Regions from separate parts of the Paenibacillus sp. 2TAB23 genome, predicted to be linked through region 2. Evidence: riboswitches for the same ligand, from Rfam matches in the RefSeq annotation. Region 2 holds a riboswitch; each other region holds the start of a gene.
The links. Region 2 has a riboswitch for cobalamin ahead of AB4Z29_RS14545 (DUF4430 domain-containing protein). Riboswitches for the same ligand answer to the same signal wherever they lie in the genome.

Region 1: it holds a riboswitch for cobalamin, as region 2 does, so the genes downstream of both, AB4Z29_RS04270 (ABC transporter substrate-binding protein) here and AB4Z29_RS14545 (DUF4430 domain-containing protein) in region 2, are expected to answer to the same signal.
Region 3: it holds a riboswitch for cobalamin, as region 2 does, so the genes downstream of both, AB4Z29_RS30770 (S-layer homology domain-containing protein) here and AB4Z29_RS14545 (DUF4430 domain-containing protein) in region 2, are expected to answer to the same signal.

What each region holds. Positions count from the first base shown of each region.
Region 1 is NZ_JBFRGD010000002.1:327,665-335,254, reverse strand. It holds gene cobS (adenosylcobinamide-GDP ribazoletransferase) at 1-125, opposite strand, end outside; gene cbiB (adenosylcobinamide-phosphate synthase CbiB) at 107-1,087, opposite strand; gene cobU (bifunctional adenosylcobinamide kinase/adenosylcobinamide-phosphate guanylyltransferase) at 1,084-1,674, opposite strand; gene cobT (nicotinate-nucleotide--dimethylbenzimidazole phosphoribosyltransferase) at 1,686-2,756, opposite strand; gene AB4Z29_RS04280 (heme ABC transporter ATP-binding protein) at 2,783-3,559, opposite strand; gene AB4Z29_RS04275 (FecCD family ABC transporter permease) at 3,556-4,557, opposite strand; gene AB4Z29_RS04270 (ABC transporter substrate-binding protein) at 4,598-5,587, opposite strand; cobalamin riboswitch at 5,727-5,868, opposite strand; gene AB4Z29_RS04265 (FixH family protein) at 6,070-6,513, shown strand; gene AB4Z29_RS04260 (sulfite exporter TauE/SafE family protein) at 6,518-7,204, opposite strand; gene AB4Z29_RS04255 (heavy metal translocating P-type ATPase) at 7,201-7,590, opposite strand, start outside.
Region 2 is NZ_JBFRGD010000009.1:29,188-36,777, reverse strand. It holds gene AB4Z29_RS14555 (methyl-accepting chemotaxis protein) at 1-816, shown strand, start outside; gene AB4Z29_RS14550 (YnfA family protein) at 828-1,175, opposite strand; cobalamin riboswitch at 1,259-1,458, shown strand; gene AB4Z29_RS14545 (DUF4430 domain-containing protein) at 1,612-4,722, shown strand; gene AB4Z29_RS14540 (right-handed parallel beta-helix repeat-containing protein) at 4,944-7,085, shown strand; gene AB4Z29_RS14535 (rhamnogalacturonan lyase family protein) at 7,448-7,590, shown strand, end outside.
Region 3 is NZ_JBFRGD010000037.1:30,670-38,259, reverse strand. It holds gene AB4Z29_RS30780 (SRPBCC family protein) at 1-96, shown strand, start outside; gene AB4Z29_RS30775 (TerC family protein) at 522-1,310, shown strand; cobalamin riboswitch at 1,454-1,652, shown strand; gene AB4Z29_RS30770 (S-layer homology domain-containing protein) at 1,802-6,298, shown strand; gene AB4Z29_RS30765 (DUF4430 domain-containing protein) at 6,368-7,333, shown strand; gene AB4Z29_RS30760 (energy-coupling factor transporter transmembrane component T) at 7,333-7,590, shown strand, end outside.

The sequences.
Region 1 (7,590 bases), on a different contig from region 2:
TAAACTACACTGCGCGACAATACAGGACCTTGAAACGGGATGTTGACCGGGACAGGGAATCGCGTTAAAAATTGTATAGCTGCAGCAAGCGCTTGCGCTTGCCGTTTCAACTCACGAAGAAACATCCAATAATCACCCCCGCGAACAGCAGATAGCTAACCAGGTATAACAACCTCACGCTAAGCAAGATGTCTTGTGCATCAAGCTCTCGCAAAGGCCAGCCCATTCTAGCGCGCTCGCTTGGCACACCAAGATAGTGATTCAAACCGCCTAGCTCAATGCCAAGCGCTCCTGCAACAGCCGACTCCGGAATGCCGCTATTCGGGCTTGGGTGCAGATGCGCGAATGCGCGAATGGAGCGATAAGCATCCCGTGCGCTCATTCTACGATCCAATCGTGCAGAGATCGTAAGCATTACGCCTGTTATGCGAGCCGGAATATAGTTGAAAACATCGTCTGTTCGGGCTGAAAACCACCCAAAATATTCGTATTTTTCGTTGCGGTAGCCTACCATGGAGTCCAGCGTATTTACGGCGCGGTACAACATAGCGAGCGGAGCTCCGCCGATAACAGCGAATAGGAAAGGGGAAACGAGTGCGTCGACCGTATTCTCAGCTACAGTCTCCACTGCTGCCCGCGCAGCTTCACGCCCGTTCAGGTGTTCCGTGTCACGGCCAACGATATAACCGACAAATTTACGGGCATTGTGCAGTCTTCCTTCCACTAACGGCCGAAAGACCTGCATAGCAGCATCCTTGAGACCTTTGACCGCAATCGTTGTTGAAATAAACCATGCGCTTACTGCATATCCCAACCAGTGATGTACAGCATCCGCGGCCCATACCAACCCCCATATCGTCATGTAGCTAACGCTTAGAGTCGTTAACGCCAATACTGTGCCTAAACCTCTTAAGACAGCAGAATTGCCCTTCCAACGCTTCTGATACAGCCTTCGTTCGAGCCACCGAATAAAGCGCCCGATCCATATTACGGGATGTGTTGGCCATTTTGGGTCACCTACGATCCAGTCTATGACCAAAGCAGCTGCTGCAAGCAAAAAAAGCTCCTTCATCGAATAGAGGATCATAGCTTCTCCCAGTTAAAAGCGATAGCTCTCAAATCGATCGGTATGCCCGCAGTGACCAGAAATGCACGCTCGCAGATTGCAGCAACCCGTTGATTCAGCCTGCCTGCTTCGTCACGAAAGATCCGCCCGAGCGGGTAGGCTGGTACAATACCATCGCCTACCTCGTTCGATACGATGATCAAAGGAAAAGGGCAGCTTTGAATGCTTTTTAGCAGCTGCGCAATTTCACTGTCCAAGCTTGAATGTTTTGTTTCTTTGTCGTCCATCCTCATCAGCCAGTTTGTCAACCAAAGAGTCAAACAATCAAGCAGGATGACAGGCAATTCCTTCCCCTGCGCTGCAGAAGCTGACTGCTCGCCAACGATTTGTTCTAACCGCTCAGAGACATCATAAGGCTCTTCAATCGTAGTCCAGTGAAATCCGGAGTCGATACGATCCAATTTGTGCTTGGAGATGCGCTCTTCCAGCTCCTCATCAAACGGCTGACAGGTTGCTATGTATATGCCTTTTGTTGCGACCTTCATTGCGTATTGCTCCGCAAAGCTGCTTTTGCCGCTGCGTGCCCCGCCTGTGATGAATACTGCCAACTTTCCTTCACCTAACCCTTGGTAACGCCTGCGCTATCGAATGTAGCCATCTCCTGCATCAGCAGCAGTGCAGCGTCAATAAAATGAAATGCCAGCACGGCACCTGTTCCTTCGCCTAGCCTCATATCCAGCTGAATCATTGGTGTCAAGCCAACGGCATCAAGCAGCTTTGCATGTCCTTGCTCTTGCGAAAGATGGGAAGCGATCATATATGGCAACGTTTTTTCGGTAACTCTCGATGCGACAAGTGCAGCAGCGGACGAGATGTATCCGTCAATAACAACCGCACAGCCGCTTGCCGCGGCCCCAATGATAACGCCAACAAGGCCGGCGATTTCAACGCCGCCTACTTTTGCCAATACGTCAAGAGGATCAGCTCCAGCTGCATGAAGCCCATTGACTTCAATTGCCCGCTTAACAACCTCAACCTTCTTCAACCAGCCTGCATCATTAATTCCAGTCCCCCGGCCTACCGACTCCTCAGGAGGCAAACCAGTCAGCACGGTCGTAATAGCTGCACTTGCCGTCGTATTGCCGATTCCCATCTCGCCAGTCGCAAACAGCCTGCAGCCGCGCTTTATTTGCTCATTCACCGTTTCGATGCCCACCATTATGGCGTCAACCGCATCTGCCCTGCTCATGGCGGCTTGTTTTGCCATATTCGCTGTTCCGCGTACAATCTTTCTGCTTACGAGCCGTTCATGCTCGATATCCCCAATGACGCCAATGTCTACGCACACAACCTCTGCTCCTGCTTGTCTGGCCAGCACATTGACAGCAGCTCCTCCGTTTAAGAAATTGACAACCATTTGTGGCGTTACGGCCTGCGGAAACGCGCTGATCCCTTCCTCACAGACGCCATGGTCTCCTGCCATTACGATAACAGCCTTTTGGGACAAATCCGGCCACAGCTTACCTGAAATGCCGGCAAGCTGTGCAGCGACCGCTTCTAGCTTGCCTAGGCTTCCCGGCGGTTTTGTTAAGGAATCAGAATGTGTCATCGCAAGCTTTGCGGCTTCATTATCAAAAGGAGGGATAGTATTGATAATGTCTAATAGATGCTTGTATGTATGTGTTTCCATTTCATCAGTCCCTTCAAGCAATTAAATTAGAAGTTTGGCTGCAGCATCAATTGCGGCACCCCTGTAATCGGATGGGATATGACAGTCGTCTTTGTCTCATATACCTGCTCAATTAGTGACGAAGTAAGTACCTGCTGCGGTGTACCGGCAGCCTCTACTTTTCCTTGATGCAATACCACAAGCTCATCGCAATATAGCGCGGCGAGATTCAAATCGTGAAGCACGGCGATGACAGTCAACTCGCTATTTCGCTGCCATGTTCGCACGGTATCCATAAGCTGTGCCTGAAAGCCAATATCAAGATAGGTTGTCGGCTCATCCAGCAATAGAATCGCCGGGCCTTGTGCCATTAGCTTGGCCAGCGCCACTCTCTGGCGTTCCCCGCCACTTAGCTGATCCATTGTGCGTAATTCAAGCTCCTTCAAGCCCATTGTTAGGAGCGTATCGTCAATCAGCTTCGCCGAGTCCTCATTCTCGCTTCCGAGCCAGTTCTGATATGGATAACGTCCCATGCTGACGACTTCCCGCACAGTAAAACCAACAGGCGGAAGCCCGTTTTGCTGCAGCACTGCCATTTGTTTCGCAATCGTTTTACGGGGAAATGTCGACAATGGCCGACCATCTAGAAGTACTTCTCCCTGCTTTGGCCGATCAACTCCGGACAGCAATTGCAGCAAAGTTGATTTACCGACGCCATTTGGCCCGATGATGCCATACATATTGCCTTTTTGAAACGTACAGGAAACGCCCTTTAACACTTGTCGACCGTTCACATCCTGGATCACTTCGCGAACCTCGATCATAAAGCGCCACCCTGTCCTTTCTTCCGCCGATGCAGCAAATAAGCAAAAAATGGTGCACCAATTAAAGCGGTTACTACACCTAATGGGATCTCCTTCGGCGTTAACGCTACTCGCGCAAGCGTATCTGCCCATAACACGAATATACCGCCTCCGATAGCCGACAATGGCGTTATTAACCGATAATCCGGACCAACGAGTAATCGGATTAGATGCGGCACAACAAGCCCTACGAAACCAATAACACCCGACACGGAGACGGCAGCCGCAGTAAGCAGCGTAGAGCTGATCAAGACGATTAGCTTCGTTCGCTCCACATGTATGCCTAGATGGGCAGCGTGCCTCTCTCCTAATACAAATAAATTGAGGGGACGCCCGTAAGCAAGCAATAAGGGCAATCCAATCAGCAGAAAGGGGATAAGCATAATTACATGATCCCAGCCTCGCATGGCTAGTGATCCCATTAACCAGAACAATATTTGGTTGACGACGCCATCTGACATCGAAACCATAAAGGAAACAAACGCGCCTAGAAAAGATTGAATGATGACGCCGGAAAGGATGAGTGTTTCCATATGCATAACACCTTTTTGATTGGCAAGCCAAAACACGCCAAGCAGCGTAGCCATCCCCGTTGCGAATGCAACAATCGGAATGGTCCACATCCCCATCGCTGCCTGTAATCCAAACAAAATAATAAAAGCTGCGCCTACTGAGCTCCCTGATGCAACACCGAGCGTATAGGGATCAGCAAGAGGATTACGGAGCACGCCTTGAAAACCTGTTCCCGCCAGCGCCAGACATGCGCCTACCAGAACAGCGAGCAGCACGCGGGACAATCTTACTTGCGTAACGATCGCGATCTCGCCCGCCGAATAAGAGACTGCTTCATTCGAAAACCAGGGCAGCTTATGAAGCAATATGCCCCATACGTCTCGCACCGAAATGCCCGATGAGCCAATCGTTAAACTCACCACGATAGAAACAGCAAGAAGGAGCATGGCTGCTCCTCCGTACCAAACCAGTTTATAGGTCATTGCTTTATTTCACGAGATCCGGGTGGATTACTTTAGCAAGCTCCAGCAAGCCGTCCGCTAAACGCGGTCCAACGCGCACGAGCGGATTCTCTGTCACTGCATGCAGCTGTTTGTTCTTCACTGCGGCAATGACTTCCCAGCCTGGGCGGCTTTGGATGCCAACGACGATCGGATTCGGATCCTCCTTCAAATCAGGGTATATAATCAATTCTGGATCCTGAGCTACAACTTCCTCTGCACTGACCTCGAACCAGCCTTGCGAAGCAGCAGAAATATTAATCCCGCCAGCCAGGTTTAAAAGCTCATCAAGAAAAGTGCCGGAGCCGACCGTCCAGCCTGGCGAAAACTCCATATACACTTTTTTTCTCTCAGCGTTTTTCACCGCATCCGTTACTTGCTGTCTTACCTGCCGCATATGATCTGCAATTTCAGCCGCTTCGGCAGGTTTATTCATAATATGACCTAAAATTTCTAATTTGGCAATAACGGCATCATAGGTAAGCGGATCTGATGCGTACACGGGTATTTTAAGCTCTCTCAGCTTTGCGATTGCATCTGTGTTCAATGTGGACGAAGCCAAAACTAGATCCGGATTCAATGCCACTACGGCCTCAATATTGGTCGTCATATCCCCAACCTTTGGCTTTGCCGCTGCATCCTCGGGGTAATCGCTCCATTGATCGACACCTGCTACCTGCTCCCCAGCACCGATCGCGTAGATCGTTTCTGTTTCACTAGGCACAAGCGTCACAACCTTAGTTGGCTGCTGCTCAAAAGTAATCTCAGTCCCGGTATCGTCTTTAATCGTGTAGGGATATACCGTTGCGTCTGAGGTTTCTTCTGACTTATTGGCATCCGAATTCGTAAGGTTCGTTTCTGGACGTTGCTGGTTTTCAGGTTCTTTGTTTACTCCACATGCACTTGTGGCAACAAGCATTGCCGCAAGGAGCAATCCAAACAGAGCCTTCATTAATTTACGGTTATTTCTTACCATGTTTCTCTGCACCTCTTTTTTAGTTTGTCAAAACAAAAAAGCATCACCGGCAATTGTGCCAGAAATGCTCCCATACGCTCTTCCATTACTTGCAAAGCGACAAGCTTTCCGAGCACCCTCCCTATTTCCACGTAGGTTTAAGCGCATGTAAGGACTGGCAGATTTTCTGACTCGGTCGTAACGAAGCCTAAAGCGTCGCTATCCAACCTTACAGTGGCGGGTCCGTGCCGGAATTGCACCGGTCTTCCCTTTTAAGCTTCAAAGAGCACTGCAAGATGTTGATACCTTGCAAGAATCTCCTATCCGCACCTGTCCGTTTACGATTGATTAATCAGTTGTTAATATACACCGACATCGCGTATTTGTCCATTAAACAGCAGCAATTCATTCTTGCAAGCCGAGTTCTGCTTCCCACTCTTCCCGCATAGGTAACTTAAATGAGCATCCTCTCAAAAAAACGACTGAAGGAGGATAAAGATTAGATGCAGCCGAATGATAAATTCCGCACCTCATATTTGAAATTTTTTCTCATTTTCTTCTTACTCGTGCTACTAATCGGTTTTGCTATTTGGTGGTTTCAGCAAGATGAAGCTGTACCTCCGCAAACGACGGAGCATGCCTTCAATAGCGGTACGATAAGCTGGACCATTGCGGAATACCCCGCCAAGGTTTTGCACGAAAATCAATTCACGGTTGATATAAAAGATATACAGGGCTTTCCGGTTCATGATGCTAATATAACAGTGAAGCTAGACATGCTGAGCATGGTTTGCGGTGATTACGTGTTCGAAATGACTGAAGAAGCCTCAGGCAAATATACAGGAGATGGCGTCCCCCTAATGGCAGGCATATGGAAAGCAACGTTAACGCTTGAAACCAAAGAGCAAACTTATGAAATAAGCAGATTGCTGAAAGCCAGCCATTAGCCGGTTACCATAACCATGGATTTATGGTCGGAATCAGGCCATTGACTGCAAGTCCGCGCAGAATTGAAATGACGCCAACGGCAAGTGCCGTAACAAAGCTTGCCTCTCGCATGAAACGGCGCCATTTCTTGTTGGCAAACGCAGCAACCGATGCGGCTAACGCCAGTGCTGGAAAAGTAGATAAACCGAACAAAGCCATGACGGCAGCACCTGTTAAACCGGAACCTGTAGAGGCTGCTGTCATTTGCATGGCATAGGTAAGACCGCAGGGAAGAAATCCAAAAGCTATGCCAGTGGCGAGCAGATGAATGGTCTCGTGCTTGTTCGATTGTTTCGCGTCATGAACAAGCTTCTTGTATAGAAAGGAAGAAAGGCGGTTCATAACGGGCAGCTGGAAGCGACGCCAAAGCCAGAGAAGGAGAAAGCAGCCTCCGACGATGGATGCAAGCCCCTGCATCCCGGCAAACCTGCCTGCTACGTCGACAAAAGAGCCTACAGTCCCCATTACGCCTCCCAGCAGAGCATAGGAAACGATACGGCCTGTGTTATAAAGCAGCATCGATTTCTTCACGGAAGCTGTGGAATTCAACGAAACAGCGGATACGATTCCCCCGCACATTCCCATGCAGTGCGGCGCGCTGAATAAACCGGTAAGAATAATAAAGCCGATGAGCTGCCCTGTCAACGTCATGAATAGCCACCGGCTCTTCGCTTCAGCAAGCCCTTCAACCGCAGTGCATTCCCTACTACCGACACGGAGCTGAGCGCCATTGCTGTTCCTGCCATCCATGGCTCCAGCATTCCCATAGCGGCAAATGGAATGACGATGACATTGTATACAAATGCGAATGTTAGATTCTGCCGTACGTTTCGAATTGTCAGCCTGCTGATTCTAATCGCTTCCGGAATCGCTTGCAGCCGCGAGAACAGCAGCGTCATATGGCCGGCTTGAAGCGCAGCATCCGTACCTTCACCCATGGCTAGACCAACGTCGGCAGCTGCAAGCGCCGGTGCATCATTCCAACCGTCCCCTGCCATAGCAACCCGAATTCCTTTACGCTTCATCTGCTCAACGAG
Region 2 (7,590 bases):
GAAATGGCAGCTGGGGCAGAGAATCAAGCGGATGGGGCTGCCGAGGTCGCTCGCTCTATGGAAGAAATGGCGGCAAGCGTCGGCAGAATCGCCGCTTCTTCTTCGATTATGTCAGAGGCAGCAGGCGATATGCTGCATGCGGCTGAGGTAGGTAATGAAAAGTCGGATCAAGCGGTTGCCCAGATGGAGAGACTTGGCGAAGCAAACTCTTCAGTAGCGCAAGTGATCGGCCAGCTTAATGAACAATCCGCGCAGATTCAAGAGATGGCCGGCACGATTGCGGCTATTGCAAGTCAGACGAATCTGCTCGCTCTGAACGCTGCTATTGAAGCAGCGCATGCGGGAGAGTATGGAAGCGGATTTGCTGTCGTAGCAGGAGAAATCAGAAAACTGGCGGAGCAGGCATCCGAAAATGCGCGCCATATCGCAGATACGATCAACCATGTGCTGACTTCTACTTCCGAAGCGGTAACGGCTGTAAGGAACGGCGAACAGGAAATGGAGCAAGGGATGACCATCATACATGAATTGAAGCAGTCCTTTGATCTTATCTGGCAGGAATCTCGCCACGTATCCTCGCAGGTGCAGGATGTATCCGCATCTGCGGAGGAAATGGCGGCAGGCAGCGAGCAAGTGAGTGCATCGGTTGAAACGATGGCGATGGTAGCCAAGGACACATCCTCCCTTGCTGCGCAATCGGCAGAGGGCACGAACCGCCAGCACGAGCTTGCCATCGAAACCGAGCAGCTGGCACAATCGGTTAGCGAGCTTGCCGAGGAATTGAGGAAATCGATTGGTCGATTTAAATTGGAATAAATAAAACGGGCTTAGTTTCTAGGAGCCCAAAGCATAATGGAAACGCCGATGATACAGATTGCTGCTCCCAGCCAATCGTAAGCATCCGGCGTTTTTTTATCGACAAGCCATCCCCAAAGAACAGCCAGTATAATAAAAACACCGCCGTAGGCAGCATATACCCGTCCGAAGGATGGGAAGCTCTGCATAGTGGGGATGATGCCGTATGCGATAAGTATGAGGCTCCCGACAACGCCGAACCAAAGCGGCCTTGATTCGCGGAGCCATAGCCAAACCATATAACCACCGCCGATTTCGGCAAGACCGGCGAGGATGAAGAGAATGATGGTGATGAACAAGTGGGGTTTCTCCTTTTTCATATAAAAGTATGAATAAATTGTATCAGAACCTTTGTCTTATCATCAATTTTTTGATACAATTCACAAGTCAACAACATATAATTTCATAGAATAGCTAGTATGGTGCTGCCATGAAAAGAAGATTCATAAGCAGCTTAATAGGGAAGTTCGGTTAAAATCCGACGCGGTCCCGCCACTGTAACGCAGAGCTGACGATTCATTTATCCACTGTCTGGTTGGACGGGAAGGAGCTCGTACAGCAATGAAGCGAAGCCAGGAGACCTGCCATAAGAGCGCTCTATAATTCTCACGAGGATGGGAGGGAGATGTTTATTTGTGCTTCGGCGTTAGGCATAGACCTATGCTTATTTACGCACATAACAACCCAAACATCCTTCCAGAAGCGAAAGATGTTTTTTTTGTTGTCAAAAAACGGAACTGAAAAGGAGAGAAAACATTGTTAACATTAAAAAGGTTTATGAGTAAATGCTTGCCTGCCATTTTAAGTTTTGTTTTAATTTTTAGTGTATGGTCACCGCAAGTAAGCAAGGCGGCTGATCATACTGCGAATGCATCTCTTAACGAGATGATTGCTAAAACAGTTGATTATTACAAAACTAAAAATGAAGTATTAGAATCCTGGTGGGATATCGTTGCTCTTTGGGGTGCAGGTCAAAATTTGAATGATGGGGTCTGGAAGCTTCCCAGCTGGAAAACAACAGAACCAACAGATGAGTATAAGCTGGATCCTAATGAACCAGGAACTGATCATATTCGTTACATTTATTCGCTGCTTGCTATGGGTGAAGACCCGGCACATGCATGGGAGACGGATCGTAATCTCTATGCGGAGCTGGCTGCTCAGCAAAACGATAGTACTGGCGCCTTTGGCACATCAAACAAACACATGTGGGCAATGCATGCCCTTGAGACAGGAGAAAAGCTAGGAAGCGATGTTGGCAATTGGAATACAAATGCTAAACAGAAAGCGATCGACTTCTTGCTTAATCAACAACTTGCAGATGGCGGCTTTGCATTTTATGGCTCCGTCTCAGATCCAGACATGTCAGGAATGGGGCTGCTTGCACTCGGGAATTACCAGAATGACAGCGCCGTCCAGCAATCCATTGCAAGAATAAAGTCATTCTTGAAAACGAAACAATTAAACAATGAGCTTGTTATGTACGGAGATAATTCAAACAGTATGTCGGCAGTTGTCTCGGGTCTAACGGCGATTGACGAAGACCTTCTCTCGAATGAATGGATGGCTGAAGGTAAAAGCGTACTTGATTCCTACTCTGCGTTTCAACTGCAGAACGGCTCTTTTAAATGGATGGAATCGGATACCGAAGATAATCCAATGGCTACTAATCAAGCGCTCATTGCATTAAATGACATCAAGTACCAGAAAAGCGTATGGTACCGTTTCGCTGAAACGAAACTGCCTAATCCAGCAATTGCAGCTAAGCTGCAAGTTGATGGGATTTCTGGTTCGATATTCAGTCTTCAGAATGTGACGATCAAAAATACAGAAAAACCAGCAACCGCATTGGATTTGTTAAAACAAGCCCTTGATCAAGCTGTTCCAAAAATCAACTATAAAATCGTGGACAGCAGTTTCGGTGCTTATGTCTCTTCGATAAATGGAGAAGCAGCAGGCACGCTTGGCGGCTGGGACGGCTGGGTGTATGAAGTGAATGGCGTGGCTCCAAGTATCGGGGCGTCCGCATATGAACTGGAAAATGATGATGTTGTGCGCTTTTACTACAGCAGATGGCCAGCCATTTCTACGGCTGCTCAAATCGTAAACGGAGCAACGAATCCGTCCGTTGAAGTGACTCTAGTAGGTGATGAATATACAGCAGCTGCCGATGATAGCGCCAATTGGGAAATTAACACGGGCAGTACGGAGCTGCAAGTAAGCTCACTTGTTAAAGACGGAAACAAAGTTTCCATTTCTTTCAATGGTACGGCAAAAGGTGGAGCTGTTACATTAAAAGCATTGGGTACTGCGTTAGTAGGAGGGAATGACAGTGAATCCATTTCTGTTATTGTTCCTCGAGTCATTAGCAGCAGTGATGATCAAACAATTGCGATAAATGAGAATGAAAACTCAGTGCTTGTTTCGGATTCAGGTACAGGGCAGTTCACAAACCATGTGAAACTAACATTCGAATCAGCTGCTTTGCCGAAAATCATAGCTGAACGTGGGAATACACGGCTTGAAATTCCAGCAAATACTGTCGTCACATCGATATGGAATAAAGAGCTATTGCTTCCAAAAGCGTTGAGCATGGAAGACAGTGGTTTAAATACGAAATTAAATACGGTGTTGGCTTCAAGCAACAAGAAAATCGATTCCGTAGATGCTCGCCTGCAAGTAGGCGGTAATGGAGATATCCAATTCAGCCAGCATGTGACTTTGACGATCAAGGGCCAAGGCGGTAAAGAGGCGGGTTTCGTTGACCATGCGGGCGTATTTACGACAATAAAAAAATATGCCGATTCAACGGTGCAAACCGATGATGTTTACGCATATAGCCAAAATGGCGATCTAATCATTAAAACAAAACATTTTACTGAGTTCCTTGCCTATACTACATCTGCTTTATCAATGGGTGGTGGAGGCGGTCTCCCGATTGCGCAAAGCATCACGCTATCGGTAGAGAAACGTTCCATAAATGAAGGGGATTTCGTTGCGCCGTATGCTTTCACAATTACAGAAGGTGACACAGCATTTACGGCTCTCAAAAAAGCAGTAGACCAAAAAGGCGTGTCTTTGAAATATACAGGCACTGGTGCTACGATTTATGTGCAAGCAATCGGTGGACTTGCGGAATTTGATAAAGGTACCGGAAGCGGATGGATGTATTCTGTAAACGGAGTGTTTCCTAAAGTTAGCGCAGGCGTATACACATTAAAGAATGGCGACGTATTGCGCTGGCAATACACGACAAATTTAGGTGAGGATCTTGGAGCACCTAATGATTCAGAGGAAACTGGCGGACAACTGCCTGGGCAGACACCAACGGAATATTCTGATCAAAAGGAAATTTCTGCTTGGGCAACAGCAGCTGTAACGAAAGCGACGGAGCTTGGTTTCATGAATGGTACAAGCACAGTTAATCCGAAATTCGAGCCTAAACGACAGTTGACTCGAGCTGAATTCGCAGCTCTTGTTGTGAAATATTCGGGTGCTGAACAAGTACAAACTGATTCCGGCTTTGAGGATGTAACCAAGCAGAATTGGTTCTATGGCTATGTAGCGGCGGCAAAAGAGAAAGGCTTGATGTCAGGTGTAACCGGTACGACATTTGCTCCTAATGCTCCGATTACTAGACAAGAGATGGCTGCTGTTCTTGTTCGACTTAAGGACTTGGTTGACGACCAAGCACCACAAGCAGCGATTAAAGATAAAGATGCTGTATCAGCATGGGCAGTACCTTTTGTTAACGTAGCCTATCAAAAAGGATTAATGACTGGCGACCAGGGCATGTTCAATCCACAAGCACTAGTTACAAGAGAAATGGCTGCAGTAACGATCATTAGACTACATGAATTAAAATAATGGAAAGCTGTCCCTAGCTATTTTAGCTGCGGGGCAGCTTTTTTTCTTGGAATTAAAATCACTCTTTATTGCCTGGGAAATTAGAACTATTTTTAATGTGACGAACGATAATGACGAAAATGTTCTTTATTAAGAATTTCGATGATGGTATATTTAATAGATTGGATTAGTCATCGATTTTCCCAAAGTGGACTTTTTTAACTGAAACGAGGTGGTTGGATTTGAACATCATCAAAATATTGCTGACCTTGCTGCTTAGCATTCCGCTGTCGCTGCTGCCTTCTGCATCAATCACGGCAAACGCAGAGCAGGATGTGCCCGTATCGCAAGCCTATTATTTAATTGAGCTTTCCAAGTTTGGCATTCACAATGACGGCACTCATCCGGTAGAAACGACAAAAGGGATTAATAAAGCGCTGCAATGGGCGGCTCAGAACGGGAAAACCACAACGTCCCTTCCGCCAGGAACCTATTTGATCGATAAAGCCAGCCGAATCAATATGGTCAGCCATATGGTATTCGAGCTTCCAATGGATGCGGTGCTGCAGAAGGAAACGAACGCCAAAGAGAGCTATACGCTTATGTATTTGGGTTATGGCATTGATCATGTGACGTTGAGAGGCGGCACTTATGCCGGAGACAGAGAAACGCATGACTATTCCAAAAAAGAACACAGCTATACGCCCGGCACACATGAAGGCGGGTATGGCATTCTAACTGAAGGTGCTAAAAACGTTACGATAGACGGTGTCAAAGCGATTAATTTCACGGGTGACGGACTCATACTTGGCGGAAAAAATACGCTTGCCCAGGACCTATACGAAGGACATTTCATATTCGGCGATATTGATGATAAAGGGAAAAACATCTCTAATTCGAAGAAAATTCGCACGAAAAAGCCGCTGACTTTTGCAAACGCTATTTTCAAAACGGAAACCATGTTCGAGCTTACCAATGCAATAAAGCTGCCCCAAACGTTCGATATTATTTTTTATAAATCGAATGGTACTTTTATTAAAAAGCTAAAAAAGGTCAAAATTAGAGATTTGATTCAAATTCCCGCAGGAGCGACGCAATTCCACATCGTGTTCGAGCAAGCGAGCAAGAAAAATGCCTATGTGGAGTTTTGGAATCGGTCTGTGAGCAAGGATGTCGTAGTGAAAAATTCAGAGTTCGCCTATAACCGCAGACAAGGCATTACTGTCGGGGGAGCGGACCGCGTACTCATAGAGAATAATAAGCTTCACCATATAAAGGGCACGATGCCCCAGTCAGGCATAGACCTCGAAGGGGGCTTCGGAGAAAATGGAAACCGCAACAGCAACGTGACGATTCGAAATAATCATTTCTATGATAATGCCTCCTATGATCTCATTCTATATGATGGTAAAGATGCGATTGTAGAAGGGAACCATTTTGCATCCAAAGGCGTCATCGGTCTCGCTATATCCGAGCCATTCACTGGGGCGACGATTAAAGACAATCATTTCGATGGAACACGCATTGTTGCTGCGCATGACGCAGTGTTTATCGGCAACAAAATGAACGATTCCTCTACGACGATTAACGGACCGAATATTACCATCGACGGAATGACATTTACCGATTCGTTGTTTAGCATCAGCGCTAGCAAAGCGTTCGGAGTAAGCGTGTCGAACGTGACGATTAATAATAATGAGAAAAGCGACTCGGGGCTTTCGATATGGGGCAAGCCCATTCGTCTAAAAAACGTAACGATAAACGGCAAAGGCAAGCTGCGTGTCGTTTCTGGCGGAGCATCTGAGGGGTCAGTATTCGATAACTTAAAGGTAATCGGTTTCAATACGGACTATGGATTATCGCTGCCGCCCGCTACCTATAACCAATGCGTATTCGAAGGTGCAGCTAGCAGCGGGAAGTTTGGCTCGATTAATCTCACCCTAGCAGGCAAATATGTATTCGACGGCTGCAGCTTTCAATCCCCGGAAACACTGAATACAATGCTGCATGGCGATCATCCGAAGCTAGATGTGACGATCAAAAATTCGAAATTCGAGCTGCTTGGCAACGCGCAGGCAATCAGCATCCAGTCTGCCAAAAATGTATTACTGGAAAACAATACGATTGAAGCGGAGAAGCTAACCTCGAATAAGATGGAAATAATCCGTATCAACGATTATTGGAAGCGAACGGAGAAACATGATGTTCTCAAAGCAGTCATAAGAGGGAATACGATAAAAACGAACGTGGCCGCCATTGGCATTGCCACATTATATGCGGGAACGGGCGCACCAGCTTACCTGATTGAGAACAACACGCTATACACGGCCAAGCTGCTGCAGAAAAAAAATGATACGCTTAAAAATAATAGTTTGAAGCCGTAAAGCGGCTCCTATGAAAGCCTCGGCGATTTATCGCCGGGGTTTTTTTGAATTATAAGACTTTATATGTTTCATGCGATAAAGGATTCTTCTCTTTCTACGAGAAACGGATACCTCCTCTTGCAGAGGACGGCCAAGCCGTTTCTTTTTGTGCTTTTTATTAGAGCGATAAAGTATGGATGGAAAAATACTCTATTTTTTAAACAGTTTGCTCTAGTTTTTAAATGGTTTGTTTCATAGATTTCCATATAATTGGTATGGTATCGCTTACATCGTAAGGGAGGAGGCAATAGCGGGCTTGAAAAGAACCAACCGAATTTGAAACGTGAACGCACAATCAGATTTCCAGGGAGGTACATTTCGAAATGCAAAACACAGGTAAAAGGAATGGGAAGCGTCTCTTTTCCAAGCTTCTCAGCTGTATGCTGGTTATGTCACTGCTAATGCCGCTTCACCTTTCATCCGTTCAAGCTGCGGATACGGCGCTTATATCCGATGATTTCAGCAG
Region 3 (7,590 bases), on a different contig from region 2:
GAGGAATTGAACTTCTACCTCGGTATGTACGAGTCCATGAAGCAGGGTTTCGGCGCAACCTTCGATCAACTTGCTGCGTATTTAGAGAGAACTTGAACGCAACAATGGTGAAATTTTACTTCTAGCTATTAAATAACGGTATATTTGGACATGCTTGATAGTAGTGGATCGACTCCATTTCGGTATAGAGGATTTGAATCTTGAGCAAGAATCTGCTTATCGAAGAGAAGAATGTTTGAAATTAACCAATAAATCATGAAACCAATGTTGTCCGCACCCCGTATCACCTTTTATTAGACGCTTTACGCAAGATGCCTTATCGCAACTGAATAGTTAACCCATACGCAAATGGGGAGTAGCTGTCACATAAAAGTCGTCAATACGAGAATGGAAGTTCTCCGGCTTTATGGGCATTGCCGATAAAGGCATTGTTAGCGAGACCTTTGCCTAACAAGGCAAAGGTCTCTTGGCGTTTGGGAGTCAGATGGCAAGCCCATCATTTTATTTTAGGAGGATGTCAAATGGATTTAAGTTTGTTAATGGAGTATGGCTGGGTGTTGCTCGTATTGGTTGCGTTGGAAGGTTTGCTCGCAGCCGATAACGCGCTAGTGCTGGCGATAATGGTTAAACATTTGCCGCCAGTTGAACGTAAGAAGGCGTTGTTCTACGGATTGGCAGGCGCGTTTGTTTTCCGTTTTGGTTCGTTGTTTGCGATTTCGTTTCTGGTGGATGTCTGGCAGGTGCAGGCGATCGGAGCGCTCTATCTTCTGTTCATATCGCTCAACCACATATTCCGTAAGCTCATCGTGAAAAAAGCCGACGATTCCGTAGCCAAGAGCTCGGGTAAGGAACCGAAGAAAAGCGGCTTCTGGTTTACGGTCTTGAAGGTTGAAATCGCGGATATCGCTTTTGCAATCGATTCTATCTTGGCAGCCGTAGCGCTTGCCGTCGCTTTGCCGGCAACAACATTGCCGAAAATCGGAGGCATGGATGGCGGTCACTTTATCGTAATTTTCCTTGGTGGTTTTATCGGTCTGGTCATTATGCGTTTTGCAGCGAATATGTTCGTGAAGCTGCTGGAGAGCAGACCTGCATTGGAAGTCGCAGCGTTCTTCATCGTCGGCTGGGTCGGCGTCAAGCTGGCGGTACATACGCTGGCACATCCATCACTGCACGTAATCCCGCATGATTTTGCGGAATCGACAGGTTGGAAAGTGACGTTCTATGTTGTGCTTCTGCTGATTGCTGTTATCGGCTGGTTCGTATCAGGCGGCAAAGAGAAGCAGGATCGGGCTTCGGAAGCGGCTTAATTGTAAGATTTGAACGTTTAGCTGCATATCGTTCCGTTTCATCAGAGGGTGCCCGCGGGCACCCTCATTTTTTGTGTTACCGAAGGCGCGTCCACAAACTTTAACATGACAAACGAGTAAATATTCGGTATGATGAGCAAGAAAATTTCATAGAAGAAACAGGTGCCAATGATGGAGCTAAGCAAGAAAACCATGGATTGGTTAAAAGGGAAGCAGGTTTAATTCCTGCGCGGTCCCGCCACTGTAATGGAGGAGTCTTTGCAAGGACGCCGCTGGGAAACCGGCAAGGCTGCAAGGATGTTGATCCCGAGCCAGAATACCTGCCTGTTTTCATTACACCGTTAACTCTACGATGGATAGGGAGGTGTTTATTAGTGCATGCAATAGTTAGCTGTATAATCTATTAAACCTCTTAACCATTAACGGTGAGAGGTTTTTTTGTATAGCTTTATTTCATAAATCGTTTGGACGAATAGGAAGGGGAGTTCATCATGAATACGAATCGATTTATTGCATGGTTGTTACTTGTAAGTGTGTTTATGACAATGCTTTCAGCCAATAGCCAGGTTTCCTATGCAGCGGAGGATGCGCACGAGCATGCCTACGATGTGTTGGAACATACGGAGAATAGCCAGGAAGATGAAGACGCTGCTCTGTCGAGCCTGAACATTGCTGCGGACATAGAAAAGCCGATTATTAGCTCTACTGGCTTAGTCGATCAGCAGCAAGCGATTTACCGCAAGCTTAGCTTTATGGCATCAGCTGTAGACACAGCAGATCCGGCTGTACAACTGGCAGTTAATCTAAACGGTGATCTGATCACAGCCAAGGATGAGACGTACACGGTTTCCCTGCAGCCAGGCGACAATGTCATTACGTTAACGGCAATCGATACGGCTGGTAACCGTGCAGAGGAAAGCTATACGGTTCATTACGCATTCGCGCAGAGCACAGCAGCCGCAGAGCAGCTTGAGAAAAGTCTTGCTTATTTAGTGAAGACGGTCAAAAGTCCGAAGTTTGGAACGGGTGCGGGCGAATGGTCTGTCATATCCTTGGCACGCGCCAATTACCCCGTACCGGATAAATACTATGATTCTTACTACTATAATGTGACTGAGCAAGTAAGAGCACTCTTGCTGAAATACGGCGGCAAGCTCGATAATAGCAAAAGTACGGAGCACTCTCGATTGATAATGGGGCTCGCCTCTATTGGAAGAGACATACATAGCGTGGCGGGCTACGATATTTCACAAGCGCTCGCTGATTTTGATTATGTCATCAAACAAGGGATTAACGGTCCTGTATTTGCTCTCATTGCCTTGGATACCCATCAGTACGAGGTTCCATTGGCGGAAGGCGCTGCGGTGCAGACCACAAGGGAAAAGCTTGTTCAATATATTTTGAATCAAGAGGTTAAGAAAGATGCGATGGATGCTGGAGGCTGGGGCTTCGGCACAACGAGAGCAGACGTCGATCTTACCGCGATGACTTTGCAAAGCCTTGCTCCTTACTACGAGACGGACTCTCTTGTAAAAGCGGCTGCGGACAGGGCGGTGCAGTGGCTCTCCGCCACCCAGAACGCACAAGGCAGCTATACGAATTTCGGTTCGACAAGCAGTGAGAGTATCGCACAGGTGATCGTTGCTCTTACAGGCCTTGGGATTGACCCGCATGCCGACCCGAGATTTATTAAAAATAATAAATCACTGATCGACGCGCTGCTAGCCTTTTCTGTAGAAGGCGGGGGCTTTAAGCATGTGGCTACGGGCAAATTAGACGGCATGGCTACCGACCAAGGCACGTATGCGCTCGTTTCCTATGATCGGTATTTGAAAGGCGAGAATCGTCTTTACGACATGACGGATGTTCAGTTGCAGGATTCGCAGGAAATGGAGTTTCCTTTGCCTGCCGGAGAGAAACCGAGCATTGCTGTTCCGGATGGTGGAGTCCACTATGTGGTTCCCGTGCCGACGGGAAATGAAAGCAAGGAAATAACGATTGAAATCCCGGAACAAAAAAATGGCAGCGTAAGCGTCCATTTGCCTTTGAACAGCAGCCTGCCTCAAATCGAGGCTAAGAAGGGCAGCGTCACAGCTGTTATTCCGAAGGGTGCCAAAATCATTGGCAGCGACAGCAATATTTTAGAGCTGATTACGACGTTAGACCCTGCCAATTCGACTTTGAAAAATAAATTAGCCGAACTCATTGCCGAGGGCAGGAAGCTTAGCGAGATTGCTGAAGCTTTCACAATGGGCGGCAGATCCATGGTCGAGTTTAACGAATATGTAACACTGGTCTTTGCTGGCCATAGCGGCAAGGATGCTGCTTATATCCAAGGCGGAGCCGTTCATGCGATTCAAAAATACGAAAGCGATGCTCTCGGCGCTGAAGCGGGAGAGAGAGAATATGCATATGACAGCGGGAATGACCTGATTGTAAAAACAAAGCATTTTACGGACTTTGTTTCCTATGCTACCAGTGTGTTGGAGGCGCCGGGCGGAGGTAATGGAGCACCTTCCCAGCCTACACAATATGTTACCCAGTCGGTGGATAAGCTTGCGATTAACAAGGGTTACGTGCTGCCTTCGGCAAGCGTAGAGTTGAAAGCAGGAGACACGGTATGGACGGTATTAAAGCGAACGCTGGATGCAGCTCAAATTAGTTTTGACTTTGACTGGAATGAAACGTACGGAAGCGTGTATGTGAAAACCATAGCTGGAGATGGAGAATTTGACCATGGCCAAGACAGCGGCTGGATGTACAATGTCAATGGTATTTATCCGGATTACGGGGCAAGCAAATATACACTGAAGCCAGGCGATCGGATTCAATGGCGTTATACGACGAATTTAGGCATAGATTTAGATGCAGGCGGATATGACCGCAGCCCAATCATTAATGTGCCTAAAGGACTTACGGAGAATTATGTAGTCAGCCTGACCAAATCACAGCTGGATACCGACAATATTACGATTAATATCGGAGATGTCCAGAAGAAGGTTATTTTGAATGTTAGCGACGTTAAAGAAAGCATTCCGATGGTTACGGTCGTGAAAGGAGCCGCTTCTTTCATTATCGACAAAGGTACGAAGCTGAATTCGGGGGAGACGAACGTGGAGTTGTTCACCGCCTTGGATGCGAAGCAAGCTACAGTGGAGGAACTCATTAACCGAGCGGTCGGCAGCAAAGATAAGTTCGGCAGTGGGAATCAATCCTTTACGATCGGCAGCGAAGCGAGCGCCGTGCGATTCGATAAACCGTTTACGATCATCGTCAAAGACGGGAAAAACCAGTTGGCAGGCGTCGTGGAGAATAATAAATACGTAGCAATTTCGATCTATGCGACAGAAGAAAAAGGTGTTCAAGCAACGATCGGAAGCGACAAAAAAGCTTATGCGTTCGTGAAAGGAAACGACCTTTATATTAAAACGAATCAAACGGCGAGCTTTGTCACGTATACGGCTAGCAGCAGCTTGGCGCTGGATGCTCTCTACAAAGACGCGGATACAATCTCAAAGTGGGCACTCGATGCAATCGGCCAAGCGACGCAAAACGGTTTTGTGCAGGGCAGCAACGGGAAATTCAATCCTAAAGCAGCGGTAACACGCGCGGAGTTTGCCAAAATGCTCGCAGCCGTGATGAACCTGGATACGGCCTCCGGCAAGGCTAGCGCCTTTACGGATGTGGCGAAGACAGATTGGTTCTACCCCTATGTGACGGCAGCTAGCCATGCCGGCTACATGACCGGCTTCAATCAAAAATTCAGTCCGAATGACAGCATCACACGCGAGCAGATGGCGACAACGCTGGTTCGGGCTTTGGGGATTGCGAGTGCAAAGCCGGCAGATGCTGTCAAAGATTTGGATAAGGCTTCGGCTTGGGCCAAAGCAGATATTGAAGCTGCAATTGCTTCCGAGCTGATGGTAGGTGATCGTAGCGGATTCCTGCCGAAGGCAACGGTGACGAGAGAGATGGCAGCCGTTGCGGCCATGAGAGCTTATGATTTTGACATCATCAACAAGCCTGAAGACACGAATGCGGATCAAAGCGCACAGGAGGCTGTGCGGAAACAGATTGCCCAAACGGCAGCTTTTATGCAGAATGCGGTGAGCAATCCGACCATTGCGAGCGTAGGCGGCGATTGGACAGTGCTTGGTCTCGCTCGTTCGGAGATAAGCGTACCGGACAGCTATTATGCAAAGTATTATGCTAACGTGGAGCAGACGCTGAAGGAACAGTCAGGCAAGCTGCACAACGTGAAATATACGGAATACGACCGAGTTATTCTGGCGTTGACGGCTATTGGCAAAAGCGTAGATCAAGTAGCAGGATATAACTTGCTTGAGCCGCTTGCAGATTACGATACCGTCATTAAACAAGGGATTAACGGCCCGATCTTTGCGCTAGTCGCGTTGGATAGCAAAGCCTATGATATTCCGGTAGTCGCAGGTGCCAAGAAGCAGACAACGAGAGAGCTGCTTATTGATTTCATTCTGGGCAGAGAGATTACAGATGGTGGCTGGGCGTTAGGAGCGAATTCAACCGCTGCAGACCCAGATATTACGTCAATGGCGATTCAAGGGCTGACTCCTTATTATGCAACGAATGATAAGGTTAAAGCTGCCGTAGACCGCGGCGTTGCATGGCTGTCGAAGGCGCAGATGGCAGATGGCAGCTTTGCAAGCGGCGGATCAGCCAATTCGGAGAGTATCGCGCAGGTTATCGTCGCTTTGGCTGGACTGGGCATCGATCCGCACCAAGATGCACGTTTTGTGAAGAACGGCCATTCTGCCGTTGAAGCTTTGTTAGGCTACGGGGCGGCAAGCGGCGGCTTCTATCACGTCAAGCAGGGCGGTACGGATAACGGTGGCGCAAAGCCTGGCGAAGTAGATCTGATGGCTTCGGATCAGGCGCTGTATGCGTTTGTAGCCTATAATCGCTTTGTTGCCAAACAAACGCGTCTTTACGATATGAGAGATGTGGCGTAACCATTAAAGGGAACAGGGCAAGGGGAGCGAGTTGGCCCTTGCCTTGTTCGTTAAGGAGATGCATGAAGCATGAGCAGGAATAAATGGCTGGCGGCGCTTGTCATTGTCAGCGTGCTCGCGATCGCTTTCTTTTGGGGCGGCAATTACCCGAAAAAAGAAACGCTTCCAGCTCCGAGCGAGGCGCTGGAAGCGGCAGAAACGCAGTCTGCTCAGCCAGACCAGACTGAGCCAAGCAGTAAACCGGAGTCCGGTACGCCGGCTCCAACGGGCACGGCTGATCCTGCGGAAACCGTAAAGCCAACCGGGTCCCCGGCAGAGGAAACGGTAAAGCCAACCGCGTCCCCGGCAGATGATATCCCGCCGCAGGGGCAAACCGAAACGAAACCGGAGCAAACGCCGGCAGAGGGTGGAGGCAAAGCCGCTGCGACGGAGGCGCCAACGGAGGCACCAACGAAGGCACCGACAAAAGCGCCTACGAAGGCGCCGGTAAAGGCAACAAGCAAGCCAGTGCAGGCAAAGCCGGAAACAGGCAAGGACAAATATCAGACGGAACCTGTACCGGAAGGGAAACCGAAGCCCGTGGAGTGGCAGGACGCCACAATCGACAAAAGCGAGAAGCTAACCGTTACCCTGTCTGTCAGAGCGGATACGATTCTGAGCAATATGGATCTTTTTGATGAAGATAAGCTTGAGGTGCTGCCTAAGGACGGTATTATCTATAAGACGCAAAAGGTAACCTTCTACGAAGGGGAATCCGTATTTGATGTGCTGCTCCGTGAAATGAAAAAGAGCAAAATCCATATGGAGTTTGAAATGACGCCTGTATATAACAGCAATTATATAGAAGGCATTCATAATATTTATGAATTCGATTGCGGCGAGCTGAGTGGATGGATGTACAAGGTGAACGGCTGGTTTCCGAACTATGGCAGCAGCCGCTACATGCTGAAGGACGGCGACGTCATTGATTGGGTATATACCTGTGACCTCGGCAGGGACGTTGGCGGAGATAATGCGGCGGGGGCTAAGCCATAATGAAGGACCGGTTCTCGAGCTTTCATCCGATCGTTAATTTTGTTTATTTTGCGGCAGTCCTCCTGTTCGGCATGGTGTTCATGCATCCCATTCTACAGGCGGCGTCACTTGCGAGCGCGCTACTTTATTCGATTATGCTGAACGGGAAAAAGGCGGTTACCTTCAATGTGCTCTACATGCTGCCGCTGCTGCTTGTGACTGCAATCGTGAATCCGCTGTTTAATCATGCCGGCGTAACGATCCTGTTTTATTTGAAA